Regions from separate parts of the Endozoicomonas sp. ONNA1 genome, predicted to be linked through region 1. Evidence: predicted binding sites of a transcription regulator. Region 1 holds the regulator's gene; the other holds the start of a gene.
The links. The regulator PhoB, encoded in region 1, activates phosphate uptake and scavenging genes when phosphate is short. The targets are predictions, from matches to a motif close to TGTCATANNNNTGTCANA.

Region 1 (4,220 bases):
CCATTCAATTCATTAGCACGTCTGATTGACCCAAAACTGTTTATCTATTGTACAATCGCCCCTATCAACTCATAAAATGTTATTAAATCTATTTGAATAGGTCATAAAAGCACATTAAATGCTTCCATCAATTTAAAGCTTCCTGTATAAATAGGCACTTTCATCGTTGAAAATCATTAATACCCCACCGATTTGGCCTGAATTGGGAGTTCCTTGAATGAACGTTTTTGAAGAAATTCATCACCGCCTGAGCAGTAAAGCACGGATCCGCTCTCTGTTTAAAGATGTTCATGTTGAAGATCTTGAGCGTATCATCTCCAGAATGCAGGACGTACTGCAGGAGAAAGTTGAAGCCCGCAATAAAATTGACGAAGAGCGTCAAGCCAAACTGAAAAGCATTGAAGCCGTTAAGCAAATCATGGCTGAGCGTGGCATTTCAATGGATGATCTGGACCACCTGGAAGTAGCGGCTCCAAAACGTCGTCGTAATGTCCAGAGATTTACTTTTGAATACCGGACTGAAGCGGGAGACACCGTTCAGTGGGATGGCTCTACCACAGGCCGTCTGCCACGTGACTTCCAGAGTTACCTGGACCGCACCGGCAAGAAGCGTCTGGACTGCGTGGTTGAAGAAGAATAAGTCGACCGTTTTCAGGATTTCAGACTCGCCTCCAGTCCGCTGTTTCTTGAATACAGACATCATTCAATAGTCAGGGTAACAGACTCTGAGAAACAAACCATTCGAATGACGAGACCATCAGAAGATTAATCGTTTTTTGGTGGTCTGCTAAAAAGCATAAAAGGAGCTACCACTCCTCTTATGCTTTTTTCATGAGTGTTCCAGCTCAAGGCATTTTGCCGGGAAATGGCAAACAAAACGGCTGCCTTTCCCCGGATGACTGCTGATAGTGAGTTTGCCTCCATGTCTTAGCATGACGTGCTTGACGATAGCCAACCCGAGTCCTGTTCCTCCGGTACTCTGGCTACGGCTTTTATCAATCCGGTAAAAACGTTCAGTCAACCTGGGAATATGCATGGGGTCAATACCGACACCGTTATCTTTCACCATCATATGTCCGCCTTCCTTATCCTGCCACCAGCGCAAATGTATCTTGCCACCTTGCGGTGTATAGCGCACAGCATTAAAGACCAGATTCGAGAAGGCACTGCGTAACTCACTGCTACTGCCAGCCAAAAAGACATCTTCAGGACAGTCCAGTGAAATCTGATGCTGGTTTTCGCCACTGAGTGCACACCCGTCTTCAACAATGCTGTTCAGCATGGTTTTAAGATGCACCCCGTTTTCATCTGCCTGAGCTTCGGCCGACTCCAGCTTGGACAGCAACAGCAGGTCTGCCACCAGATTCTGCATTCTCAGTGACTGTTCCTGCATCCTGTTTAGCGCTTTCTCCCAAACAGGAGGCAGGCCTGAATCGGGGCCCAGACTGTCCAGCATGGTTTCAAGGTACCCGGACACAACTGTCAGCGGTGTTCTCAATTCATGAGAAACATTAGCAACAAAGTCTTTTCTCATGACCTCCAGCTGATTCAAACGCGTGACATCTCTCACGGTCATCAGACGATTGCCTTTGCCATACACCGTTATATTAAATTGCAGTTGATAATCCGGATTGACAGGAGAGGGAATCTCAAGAGCTTTTTGATAACCACCCTGCTCAAAGTAGTCAGCAAACCTTGGATCACGCAACAGGTTGGTAATCAATTGCCCTTTATCGTCAGGCGTCTTCAGACCCATCAAGCTTTCAGCAGCAGGATTCCACCATTCCAGGTTACTCTGATTATCGATCATCACAACACCGTCATTAAGCGCAGCAGTTGATTCCTGAACGCGCTCAATCACTCCGGCCAGCTTTTGCCGGGAGCGACTGTGCTGTTTCTGTAATCGATAGATACCATCAAAAATTTCACCCCAGAACCCTTTACTCTCAGGGGGTTCTTTGCTCCTGGCCTTGGGATCATTCAGCCAGACCAGTAGTTTGAAAAGTTGGCGGAAGCTCCAGACAAAATAACCTCCCATCACCACACAGAGCCCTAAAAAAGGTTCTCCAATTAGCCAGCCCAGGGAAAACCCAACAACCAAGTAAGCAACCATACGGCTCAGCAAACGGGTTTTTGAAATTGTTGTCATATTACTCCCGACCAGGGGCCTGACCAACGAGCATAGAAAGTTTACACCCTGGTTGAGAAACGATATCCGGTACCACGAACAGTTTGCACAAAAGCTTCGTAATTATCACCCAACGCTTTTCGCAAACGTCGTATGTGTACATCTACGGTTCGCTCTTCAACATAAACATTGCCACCCCAGACCTGATCCAACAACTGCCCACGGGTATAGGCGCGCTCCTGGTGCGTCAGGAAAAACTGCAGCAAACGGTACTCGGTAGGTCCTATTTCAGCAGGCGAGCCATCAATGGAGACCCTGTGGCTGACCGGGTCCAGTTCCAACCCGTTGATGACAATGGGAGACTGATTATCAAACCCACCTGTACGGCGAAGAACTGCTTTTAAACGAGCAGCCAATTCACGGGGAGAAAAAGGCTTTGTGATATAGTCATCGGCTCCGGTCTCGAGTCCCTGGATTTTGTGGTCTTCTTCACCTTTGGCCGTCAACATGACGATGGGGATTTCAGAAGTCAGCTCGTTGCGCTTTAGACGACGAGCCAGTTCTATGCCGGAGACATCGGGCAACATCCAGTCCAGCAGGATCAAATCTGGTTTGTTATCCACGATCAGAGAGTGCGCTTCTTTCGCATCAGCTGCCTCAAGACAATCATACCCTGCCATTTCCAGAGCAACAGTCACCATTTCGCGAATCGGTGCTTCGTCATCTACGATCAGAATGGTCTTTCCTGGCATTAATCTCTACCTGTTATCTGTCGATTCGATTTCGGCGGTGACTTTCTGGCATCTGTCAGCAGCAGCTCGTTGGGTCTTTACCGGAAGGGTAATGTCTTTTTGATCGCTCAGAGCTGTTTTGATCGCTCAGAGCTGCTTCTCATTACTTTGATCAACCGCACTATACACCGGACATTACACCTTTGAAATGTTACAGACAGATGACACACCCCAGACTGCCACCAGACTCTGAAAACAAAAATATTGCTTAAGAGCTCGCAGGACATGGTTTTTAGCCATTTATGCCGGTACATACCACTAGGATTTCAAACCGCATTGCATATCAAAGATAGCTCACCACAAACCCGACAAAGACAATGGCTCCAGCCCAGTGGTTGTTAAGAAATGCCTTAAAGCAGGCCTCACGCTCACGACGACGAGTTAACCATTGCTGATAAACGAAAAGGGCTGCAACAGCGATCAGTGAGAGAAAGTACAGAACGCCCAACTCCAGCTGATGGCCTACCATGGCGAGAGTTAGCAGAGTAAGCACTTGCAGGCTACCTACGATCAGGTTATCCATCTCACCAAACAGAATAGCAGTGGACTTGATGCCTACTTTCAGATCATCGTCTCGATCCACCATGGCGTATTGAGTATCGTAAGCCACCGTCCAGAAAAGATTGGCCAGAAACATCAGCCAGACGATGTTTCCCAGGGCTCCGCTCTGAGCCGCAAAAGCCATGGGTATCGACCAACCAAAAGCAGCCCCCAGAACCACCTGAGGCAGATGAGTATGTCTTTTTGCGAAAGGGTAAGCCGATGCCAGCAATAGCCCGGCAAAAGAAAGCTGGATGGTAAGAGCATTCGTAAAGAGGACGAGAATAAAAGCCAGAAGCACCATGCCGACAAAATACATCAGTGCTTCTTTTTCCTGAATTTTACCCGTCACCAGTGGTCGATTACGTGTTCGTTCAACATGACCGTCCACTTTCCTGTCAGCAAAGTCGTTAATGACACAACCCGCACTGCGCATCAAAACAACGCCGATCGAAAAAATCACCAGATTCGCCAGACTCGGCACACCTTCTGCTGCAACCCAGAGCGCCCAAAGTGTAGGCCAGAGCAACAGATAAATACCAATGGGCCGATTGAGCCTGGCCAGCTGTAAAAAGTCTTTTAAACGGGGGAATCGCTGCAGAACCACTTCGGTCCCTGCTGATACCACCATGGGTTTCCTGAAATGCATCATAGTGTTTGGCTGTTTATCGGTACTTTTCTTGTCATCGCTGAGGTTTCTGCCGCTCACGGCCTTGAATTATATCGCCAGTTTATCAGGTTAGGGCCGATTCTCACTCCTC
Region 2 (4,220 bases), on a different contig from region 1:
CATGCAGGTCACTTTTGTCGTATTAGACAGTGTTTTGGATAACGTCTGAAACGTTAACTGTCGTTTCATTACAGCTAGCAAAAAAGCACCGATTGCACCCACACCCGCTGCTTCTGTTGGTGTCGCGGCTCCTGCCAGAATCGATCCCAGCACTAAGCCAATCAAGAGCAGTGGGGGCAACAGATTCATGAGCAGATAAGTATTATCCCCCTCATCATAAGCCCCGATATCTTCATCAGACAGACCAGGCGCCGCTGCCGGATTGCTCCAGGCTACGATCAGCAGATAGAGAGCATAGGCAGCCACCAGAATCAGGCCGGGGATAATAGCCCCGACAAACAGATCACCCACCGAAACGGTTTCGGGAGAGAAGATTCCCATCTTCAGCTGGGCCTGCTGGTAGGCTGTGGATAAAACATCGCCCAATAAAACCAGAGCAATGGACGGAGGGATAATCTGACCGAGACTGCCGGTGGCACAGATGGTTCCTGTGGCCAGAGACGCGGAGTAACCCCGCTTCAGCATGGTGGGCAAAGACAGTAAGCCCATGGTCACAACCGTTGCTCCGACAATACCGGTACTGGCAGCCAGCAGCATCCCGACCAGGGTGACGGATAGCCCCAGACCACCTCTCATTCGTCCAAAAAGGCGAGCCATACTTTCCAACAGCCCTTCAGCCACTCTGGACTTTTCCAGCATGCAGCCCATGAATACAAACAGAGGCACAGCCATCAGAGTCTGATTGGTCATTATGCCAAACAGGCGACTGGGCAGGGCATTGAGAAAAGACGGGTCAAACAATCCGGTCAGAACGCCAACCCCGGCAAAAGCCAGGGCAGTACCCGCCAGTGAAAAGGCTACCGGATAGCCCACCAGTAACACCATGCAGACGGCTGCAAACATCAGTATTGGAATGTACTCAGCCATCTTCCGGGGACTCCTTCCCTGCGAGAATAAGCACGGACCGCAATAACTCTGCCATGCCCTGCAACAGCAGGGTGACAACAAACACCAGAATCAGGCTTTTCAAAAGATACACCAGCGGTAAGCCGCCCGGGTCCGATGATGTTTCCATGATCCTCCAGGAACGGGAAACATAGTCAAAACTCATCAAACCAATAAACAGGCAGACCGGGAACAACAGAAACAGGGTTCCCAGGCCGTTCACCCATCCCCGTTGTCTGGCGCTCATACGGTTGTAGAAAACGTCTACCCGAACATGACCGCCCTGCTTCAGCGTATAGCTGCTGGCACCGAGAAAAATAAGTGCGTGGAAATACATCGCCAGTTCCTGAAGGGCAATGGAACCGGAGTTGAACCAGTAGCGAAGAACAACGACGAGACAGACACTGACGACCAGTAACAGGTTAAACCCGCTCAGAAGACGTCCAAATCTCTCTGTTAATCCATCAATACCGGCGACTGCTGTTCTTATCATTTTCCAGCCGGTGGTCATTTTTATCCTGCCTGTTACATCAATTTATTATTATTCTTGTTGAGAAAATTTCTGCCATTCTGTTGGTAGAAGATCCGTTCTTCAGGAACATGTCCCATGATTGTTGTCCGGAATTATAACGACAGCTTGAAAGCAGTTGTACCCTGTCCGGGCATTTCTTCAGCAATCTTCAATCAGCAAAAGATTGAAGACAGTGGTACCACGTTATGAATATTGCGGATAAACAGCTGTCACTTTCAGTCATATAACTGTCACATTTTCATCTTATAGTTTTTGCCAGTAGACAAATGCCTGTAGCTGTAAGAGAGGCTAAAAAAATCCCTTTAGGAGAAATACGAATGAAGCTTAAAGCTCTGATAACAACAATTGCCCTTGTGACTGGGATGCAGGCTGCCTCTGCCAGTCAGATCGACGCTGAGATCCCAACTTATAAGAAAGCCAGCGGCGTATCAGGCAATCTATCCAGTGTCGGTTCTGATACTCTGGCCAACCTGATGACCCTGTGGGCAGAGGATTTCAAGCGTGAATACCCAAATGTGAATGTACAGATTCAGGCTGCAGGCTCTTCTACTGCGCCACCCGCTCTGACTGAAGGGACTTCCAACATTGGCCCCATGAGTCGCAAGATGAAAGACAAGGAACTGGAAGCTTTTGAGAAAAAGCACGGCTACAAGCCCACTGCAGTTCCAGTTGCAATTGACGCTCTGGCGGTTTTTGTCAACAAGGACAACCCTATCAAGGGTCTGACCATGGCTCAGGTGGACGCTATTTTTTCCTCTACCCGCAAGTGCGGTGGCGACAAAGACATCAGTACCTGGGGTGGTGTAGGTCTGGAAGGAGCCTGGAAAAACCGCTCAATCCAGCTTTACGGCCGTAATTCAGTATCCGGCACCTATGGTTACTTCAAGAAAAAAGCCTTGTGTAAAGGTGACTTCCGTAACAACGTAAACGAACAGCCTGGTTCTGCTTCTGTCGTTCAGTCTGTCAGTGCTTCTGTAAACGGCATTGGCTACTCCGGTATTGGCTACCAGACTTCCAGCGTCCGTACCGTACCCCTGGCCAAGAAAGCCGGTCAGCCATTTGTTGAAGCAACGCCAGCTAACGCTGTAAACAACTCTTACCCACTGTCTCGTTTCCTGTATGTATACGTCAACAAGCAGCCCAACAAGAAGCTGCCTCCTCTGGAAGGCGAATTTTTGAAGATGGTGCTGTCTCAGCAAGGTCAGGAAGTGGTTGTTAAAGACGGTTACATCCCACTCCCTGCCAAGGTTGTTGAAAAGTATCTATCTGAACTTGATCTTTAATTCACAGATTCATAAGTGATTCGCACGGGGCCATCTGGCCCTGTTTGTGTTTTCGGAATCAGAGAATCATGGCGGCAATCCAGCCAAAAATGATCATCGGGATGTTAAAGTGCAGAAAGGTAGGAATCACCGAATCCCGAATGTGGTCGTGCTGACCATCCACATTCAAACCGGCGGTGGGACCAATGGTGGATTCCGAAACCGGAGAGCCTGCATCACCTAACGCTCCGGCGGCTCCCACAAGACAGGCTATGGCCAGTGGCGTAAAACCAAGTTCCATACCCAGTGGCACATAAAGGGTGGCAATGATCGGAACCGTTGAGAACGAAGAGCCAATCCCCATCGTGATTAGCAAACCGACCAGAAGCATAAGAATGGCCGCAAGGGCCTGACTGCCTCCCACAAAAATCTGCACCTGACTCACCAGTGCCGGAATATCTTTTGTTGAACGCAGCACTTCCGCAAAGCCCGCGGCCGAGATCATGATGAAGCCAAAAACGGCCATCATTCGCAGGCCCTCATTGAATACCTCATCCGCTTCCCGCCAGTAGACTACCCGCCCGATGACCATTGTAATAAAACCCATTGCGGCCCCCAGAACCATGGAACCTGTCATCAACTGACTTACCAGCACCAGCACGATGGCAATGGCAGAGGTAATGATGGCAGCCTTGCTTAACTGAACATCTTGTCCGTGGATCAAAAGGGTTTCTTCTACACGATAGGCTCTCGGCTTTCGATAACTGAAAAAAACCGCTATCAGTAATCCCAGAAACATGCCAAAAACGGGAATCGCCATCGCCAGTGGCATCTGGCTCAATTCAATATCCAGCCCATTTTCATGGAGGTTGCCACCAAGAATCTGGTTCAGATACACACTGCCAAACCCTATAGGGAAGAGCATGTAGGTCGCGGTAAGTCCAAAGGTAATAAGGCAGGCTACCTGACGACGATCAATTGCCATAGCACTGAATACCGATAACAAAGGAGGAATCAGTATGGGAATAAAAGCTATATGGATAGGTATCAAGTTCTGGGAAGAAAAAGCCATCAACACAAGCGTCAGGAACAAACTGTATTTTAGCTTTACATTATTCTGCGAATTGTTGCTGCCTTTCACTTTGCGAATGATCTTCCCGGCCATCCACTCGGGTATGCCGGAGCGACCAATGGCCATGGCAAAAGCCCCCAGCATAGCGTAACTGATGGCAATGCCCACACCACCGCCCAGGCCTCTTGAAAATGCCTCAAGCGTCTGGACAATATCCAGACCTCCAATCAGTCCCCCGGCCATAGCCCCAATAAAGAGCGCCAGAACCACATTCACGCGCAACAAACTCAATGCGAGCATGACGGCGACAGCCAGAATCACTGCGTTCATATTATTTCCACATTGTACTTTATCGTTATTACGGCCAGCGGCTATCTACTGTGAAGCATGAACAATAGCGGCATAAGTA

Region 2: KDK19_RS12955 (PstS family phosphate ABC transporter substrate-binding protein) is a predicted target of PhoB. The motif match lies at 1,695-1,712, and genes of this name have one in related genera.

Annotation. Positions count from the first base shown of each region.
Region 1 covers NZ_JAHHPN010000290.1:6,007-10,226, forward strand. Annotated here, with positions in the region: gene KDK19_RS06890 (H-NS histone family protein) at 218-640, shown strand; gene phoR (phosphate regulon sensor histidine kinase PhoR) at 830-2,149, opposite strand; gene phoB (phosphate regulon transcriptional regulator PhoB) at 2,191-2,880, opposite strand; gene ubiA (4-hydroxybenzoate octaprenyltransferase) at 3,203-4,090, opposite strand; gene KDK19_RS06910 (chorismate lyase) at 4,212-4,220, opposite strand, start outside.
Region 2 covers NZ_JAHHPN010000567.1:10,097-14,316, forward strand. Annotated here, with positions in the region: gene KDK19_RS12945 (TRAP transporter large permease subunit) at 1-927, opposite strand, end outside; gene KDK19_RS12950 (TRAP transporter small permease subunit) at 920-1,456, opposite strand; gene KDK19_RS12955 (PstS family phosphate ABC transporter substrate-binding protein) at 1,795-2,760, shown strand; gene KDK19_RS12960 (Na+/H+ antiporter family protein) at 2,819-4,141, opposite strand.